Regions from separate parts of the Methylomonas sp. 11b genome, predicted to be linked through region 2. Evidence: predicted binding sites of a transcription regulator. Region 2 holds the regulator's gene; the other holds the start of a gene.
What was found. Region 2 encodes HrcA, which represses chaperone genes, less so after heat shock. Its sites were predicted from a motif close to TNTTAGCACTCNNNNNNNNNGAGTGCTAANA; they were not measured.
Positions count from the first base shown of each region.

Region 1: rpoH (RNA polymerase sigma factor RpoH) is a predicted target of HrcA. The motif match lies at 2,149-2,179, and genes of this name have one in related genera.

Region 1 is NZ_KI911557.1:1,034,247-1,037,663, forward strand. It holds gene METH11B_RS0104785 (ABC transporter transmembrane domain-containing protein) at 1-999, opposite strand, end outside; tRNA gene METH11B_RS0104790 (tRNA-Leu) at 1,120-1,204, opposite strand; gene rpoH (RNA polymerase sigma factor RpoH) at 1,253-2,107, opposite strand; gene METH11B_RS0104800 (glutamine--tRNA ligase/YqeY domain fusion protein) at 2,350-3,417, shown strand, end outside.
Region 2 is NZ_KI911557.1:4,533,482-4,536,898, forward strand. It holds gene METH11B_RS0121825 (glycine zipper 2TM domain-containing protein) at 1-260, shown strand, start outside; gene hrcA (heat-inducible transcriptional repressor HrcA) at 813-1,853, shown strand; gene grpE (nucleotide exchange factor GrpE) at 1,904-2,539, shown strand; gene dnaK (molecular chaperone DnaK) at 2,611-3,417, shown strand, end outside.

The DNA of each region.
Region 1 (3,417 bases), 3.5 Mb from region 2:
TTCCAGCAAGCGTCCGGTTGCGCCGGTTGCCCGCATCACATCGCCCCAGACTTCGGCTATGGTACTGACCCCACTGGACACCAGCGTGGCATAGAGTACGAACGAAGCCAGTTGCCCACCGGTCATAATACCGGCGTTTACCTGATTGGCGCCTATCCACAACACGAAAATAATGGAACCCATCACGGCGGTGATGACAATCACCGTCAATGCGGAGCGAAAGCGGCTGCGGCGGACAGCGGTGAGAAAACTGATTTCGGCGCGCTCTTTAAAGCGGTTCGCTTCGCGGCGCTCCTGATTATATGCTTGGACGGTAGGTACAGCATTGAGGATCTCGCCGGCTAACGCCGAGGCATCGGCAATCTTATCCTGCGATTCCCGCGACAGCTTTTTAACTTTCCGACCCATTGCCAATATCGGTAAAGTCAGCAAGATCATCAACCCCAATATCAGCGAGAACAGATGCAAGCTGGTCACCGCCAGCATGATCATGCCGCCGACAAACTGGAATAAACTGCGCAGACCCATGGATATCGAACTACCTACCACGGTCTGGATCAGCGTGGTATCGCCTGTCAGTCGGGACAACACTTCCCCGGTTTGCAAGGTTTCGAAGAACTGCGGCGACTGGGCCAACACCCGCTCGTAAACCGCGCTGCGCAAATCCGCCGTCACCCGTTCGCCAACCCAACTGACCGTGTAATAGCGTGCGGCTATAGTCACAGCCCACAGGCAGGCTAAGCCAAATAGAGCAAGAAAGTGGCCATCCATGCTCAGCGAACCCAACAAACCGCCTTGCTCAGCCTGTCGCTGCCCAAAACCAAAATCGATCAGGTCGCGGAATGCCAAAGGCACTAACAAAATTGTTGCCGAGCCGAGGCACAAAAGGCAAAAAGCCAGAAACATACGGCCTCGATAGGGACGAATAAACGGCCAAAGCGCCTTCAAGGTCGATATTTTGCGGGTGGGATCGATGTGTTTAGATTTGGGAGCTGGCATGCCAGTACCTCTTGGATGGAGGGGGTTTTGACGAAATATAAGACGCCAAAAATAAAAAACCCGCTAAGCCTTGCGGCTTAGCGGGTTTTTAAAATTTCTTTGACTACCATAAAAGGTAGATGGTACCGAGGGTCGGAATCGAACCGACACTCCTTTCGGAACCGGATTTTGAATCCGGCGCGTCTACCAGTTTCACCACCCCGGCAAAGAAAGCAGCATTATACTGATTTTTTCAGAAATGCCAAACATTTTTTTACGCCGCCAAGCTCACCGCTGCTTTCAGCTTTTTCATGGCATTTTGTTCCAACTGCCTGATACGCTCGGCTGAGACTTGATAACGATCCGCCAATTCGTGCAGCGTGGCTTTTTCTTCAACCAGCCAGCGGCTAGCCAGAATATCGCGACTTCTGTCGTCCAAACCGGCCATGGCATCCATCAGTAATTCTTCCTTACGGTCTTCCCAGTCGCTGTTTTCCAACAATAAAGCCGGATCGGCACCGTGTTGTTCCAGATAAGCGATAGGCGCTTGCACATGATCTTCGCTGTCGTCGCCACTCGGCTCAAGCCCTACATCGCGACCGTCCAACCGCCGTTCCATTTCGTAAACGGTTTTAACATCGACATCCAGATTTTCCGCAATCGCTTCCGCATCGTCTTGCGACAGGTAGCTCAAGTCTTTTTTAAATTTACGCAGATTAAAAAACAGTTTGCGCTGCGCCTTAGTGGTAGCGACTTTGACAATGCGCCAGTTTTTGATCACATATTCGTGGATTTCAGCTTTGATCCAATGTACGGCAAAAGACACCAGACGCACGCCCATGTCCGGGTCGAAACGTTTTACCGCTTTCATCAAGCCGATGTTGCCTTCCTGCACAATGTCCGCCAATGGCAAGCCGTAACCAGCATATCCTCTGGCCACATGCGCCACAAAACGCAGATTAGACATCACCAGCTCGCGCGCGGCGTTCAGATCGCCTTCATCTCGGTAACGCAACGCCAAGTCCTGCTCTTGCTCGACGCTGAGTTTGGGCATTTGGGCGACTAAACTTAAATAAGAGTCAAACGTCCCAACCGATAAATTGATCGGTAAAGCCAAGCTGTTGTTCATATCACCCTCGTTTCCGGTGGAATAAATTAACGATGACCAAATTCTAGCACTCGATCAACAAGAGTGCTAATAATTTAGTAAAAATCATTTAATACAGTTAGTTACACTGAATTTTTGGTCAATTGAAAGGCAAAACCGACAAAAGATGCCGCCTTTACGAATTCCGACCAAACTCGTTAAAATGGCGACTGACCCGATATTCGCCGCCCACCTCATAAATAACCACAGCCATTTACTCGAACATGTCAGCTTCCGATAGCCCAGTTTCATCCAACTTTATCAGACACATCATTGCCGCCGATCTGGCCGCCAACAAAAACAACGGCAAAGTCGCCACCCGCTTTCCTCCCGAACCCAATGGTTATCTGCACATCGGCCACGCCAAATCGATTTGCCTGAATTTCACGCTGGCAGCCGAAAACAACGGCACTTGCAATTTGCGCTTCGACGACACTAACCCGGAAAAAGAAAGCGTCGAATACATGGAAGCCATCGAACGCGATGTGCAATGGTTAGGGTTTAAGTGGGCCGGCAAGTATCACGCCTCGGATTACTTCGAACAGCTTTACGAATACGCGGTGCAGTTGATTAAACAAGGCGACGCTTATGTCGACAGTTCCACGCCGGAGCAAATGCGCGCCGACCGCGGCACCTTGACCGAACCCGGCAAGGAAAGCCCGGACCGCAGCCGTTCCATCGACGAAAACCTGGATTTGTTTACTCGCATGCGTGCCGGCGAATTCGCTGACGGCCAGTATGTGTTGCGCGCCAAAATCGATATGGCCTCGCCTAACATTAATATGCGCGACCCGACCATTTACCGCATCCGCCGCGTGCATCATCAACGCACCGGTGACGCCTGGTGTCTGTACCCCATGTACGACTACACCCATTGCATTTCCGACGCATTGGAAGGCATCACGCACTCGATCTGTACCTTGGAGTTCGAAGATCACCGCCCACTCTACGACTGGGTACTGGACAAATTGCAAACCCCTTGCCATCCGCAACAAATTGAATTCGCGCGCCTGCAATTGGAATACACCATCGTCAGCAAGCGCAAACTGTTGCAATTGGTCACCGAAAAACACGTCAACGGCTGGGACGACCCACGCATGCCGACCATTTCCGGCCTACGCCGGGCCGGCTTTACCCCGGAAGCGATCCGGGATTTCTGCGAACGGATAGGCGTTACCAAAAACGATTCCTGGATCGAAATGGGTGTACTGGAAAACTGCATCCGGGAAGATTTAAATGAACGCGCGCCCAGAGCGATGGCTGTTTTAAGACCCTTAAAAGTGGTGATCACC
Region 2 (3,417 bases):
GACGAGGTCATCACAAACATCACCACCATGACCGGTACGTCGAGGTCGAGCGGGTGTATGTACCGGAGCGGGTTGTGCAATACGTCCCGGCACCGACGCCTGCACCGCGCTACAACAGTAACGACCAACGATCCACTCAGGGCTTGGTAGGCGGCGCGTTAGGTAGTGTAGCGGGTTACGAGATGAGTAAGGGCGATCCGTTGGGAGCCGGCATCGGTGCCGCCGCGGGCGCTTGGATCGGCAACAGTATGAGTCGTTAATCAGCTACCGCCAATTAATTAACCGGCTTTGAATTTTTGGATGCTCATGCGACAGGAGGACAAAATGAGAATAAAAAATGGTAAAAAATATCAACAAGAGCAATACAGTAGAGTGGAAAAGTTATTGAATGTATTGTTGTTTTTTGTCGTTGTCTATTACAGCTACTATGTGTTGTCTTTCTCCCAAATGGGCGCTTGAGATCACTGGCAGTAGCGGTTTATTGTCAGTTTGCGTTCCCGTTATACAGTCCGGATAACCAAACGCTAGATCGAATCAAAACCCTGCAAGTCGCAAGGCTTGCAGGGTTTTTTATTGCCCGTTGTTGGACAATATCGAGGATGCGTCTAAAAATTGCAGTTCCGGAAAAACTGCCCGTCTATCAGTTCTTGATAAGATTGGTGTTTCGGAGATTCAATCCCAGCCCTTGAATGTGCAGGCTATGCTTAGTTTATTGATAACCTGTTCAAGCCGTTGACAATGCTGGACCCAGCTGATAGCTTTGCTGTCTGGCACTCACCAATATCGAGTGCTAACGGAATTTGGGGGATGACGTGGCTGGCGGACAAGATTTAAACGAAAGATCGCTGTATTTATTAAAAACCTTGGTTGAACGTTATATCCAGGACGGCCAGCCTGTTGGTTCGCGATTGTTGTCTAAAGATCCGCAGCTAAAGCTTAGTCCGGCCAGTATTCGCAATGTGATGGCGGATCTGGAAGAGATGGGCTTGATCCATTCCCCGCACACTTCCGCCGGCCGAGTACCGACCGTGAGCGGCTATCGTTTATTCGTCGACAGTTTGTTAACCGTCAAGCCTTTGGCATCCAGCGAGTTGGATCAACTGCAACATGGCTTGAAAGGCGAGGCGGATAAGGCTAGCGACGTGTTGAGCAAGGCCTCTAAATTGCTGTCGGACGTGACGCGGATGGCCGGCGTGGTGACTTTGCCGCGCAGAGAAAGCGTCACCTTGCGGCACATCGAATTTCTACCGATGTCCAATACCCGGGTGTTGGTGATTTTCGTCACCGACGACCAGGAAGTGCACAACAAAATTATTCATACCCACAAGCAATTCAGTCCTGCGGAATTACAACAGGCTGCCAACTATTTGAATTCGGTTTATTCCGGCCGCAGCTTGGCGAAAATTCGCGATTTGATCGTGCGGGAGATGGAACACGATCAGCGGCAGGTCAATCAAGGCATGATGGACGCGGTGAACATGGCACAGCTTACCTTCACCGAGCAACCCAACGACGATTATGTATTAAGCGGCGAAACGAATTTAATGGGCTTTTCCGAGTTGTCGGACATGGAGCGTCTTAAACAACTGTTCGAAGCTTTTAGCCAAAAGCGTGGCGTCATCCATTTATTGGATCAGTGTTTACAGGCCGAAGGTGTGCAGATTTTTATCGGTGAAGAGTCCGGCTATAGCGCATTCGATCATTGCAGCTTGGTGACGGCGCCTTATTCAGTGAATGACGAAGTGGTTGGGGTGTTGGGTGTGATTGGACCGACCCGCATGGCTTACGAAAAAGTGATTCCGTTCGTGGATGTGACGGCAAAATTATTGGGCGCGGCCTTGAATCCGAAATAAATGGCCCTATCGTTAGGCCAACAAAAAGTTTTAGAACCATGGAGTAAGTAATGAGTCATCAGCAATCTAGCCACGAACCACAATCGGATAGCGATTTGATAGCCGAAGTCTTGGAGCAAACCAAGCCAATGGACGCCGACGAACAGCCTAATGAAGCGCCCGGCGCCGCAGTCACTGTGGAAGCCTTGCAGGAACAACTGGAGCAAGCCCAGCAACAGGCTGCGGCCAATCTGGATAAAGCCATCCGCACCATGGCTGAGATGGAAAATTTAAAAAAACGCGTGCAAAAAGACTTGGACGACGAACGCAAATACGGTCTGGCGAAATTTGCCAAAGAATTGCTGAGTGTTTTGGATAGTCTGGAATTAGGCCTGCAAGCGGCGACCGGCGATAGCCCGGAAATAGTGAAATTGCGCGAAGGCAGCGAATTGACCATCAAACAATTCGAGTCGGTATTTGCCAAGTTTAATATCGAAACCGTCGACCCCATTGGTCAAGTGTTCAATCCGGAATTACACCAGGCCATGGTGATGCAACCCAGCGCCACCGCCCAACCCAACACCGTGTTAAACGTCTTCCAAAAAGGTTATGTATTGAACGGCCGTCTGCTGCGTCCTGCCATGGTGGTGGTGGCCAAAGCCGACGATAAACCGGCCGATAGTGCAAAAATCGATGAGCAGGCTTGAAATTAAGACGATCAACCGCATATCGCTAACAACTTTTTAATTTATTACCAAATCAAGTCTGGAGAATATCAATGGGCAAAATGATCGGCATCGATTTAGGAACCACTAACTCCTGCGTCGCAGTCCTGGAAAACGGCACCGCGCGGGTTATCGAAAACAGCGAAGGCGCGCGCACCACGCCTTCTATCATCGCATTCACCGGCGACAACGAAGTATTGGTCGGCCAATCGGCTAAACGTCAGGCGGTCACCAACCCTGAGAATACTTTGTTCGCGATCAAACGTTTGATCGGCCGTCGCTTTAAAGAAGATGCGGTACAAAAAGACATCAAGATGGTGCCTTATAAAATTATGGAAGCCAACAACGGTGACGCTTGGGTGGAATGTCACGGTAAAAAAATGGCGCCGCCAGAAGTATCATCACGGGTGCTGATGAAGCTGAAAAAAGACGCGGAAGCGTTTTTGGGCGAAGAAGTCACAGAAGCGGTTATCACCGTGCCTGCGTACTTTAACGACTCGCAACGTCAAGCGACTAAAGACGCCGGACGGATTGCCGGTCTGGATGTGAAACGGATCATCAACGAGCCGACCGCTGCCGCGTTAGCGTTTGGTATGGACAAACCGAAAGGCGACACTACCATCGCGGTTTACGATTTGGGCGGTGGTACTTTCGATATTTCCATCATCGAAATCGCTGAAATTGAAGGCGAGCACCAATTCGAAGTATTGGCCACCAACGGCGATACTTTCCTGGGTGGTGAAGACTTTGACTTGCGCATAATCGATTTCCTGGCCGGCGAATTCAAACGCGACAGCGGCATCGATTTGCACAACGATCCATTGGCGCTGCAACGTCTGAAAGAAGCCGCGGAAAAAGCC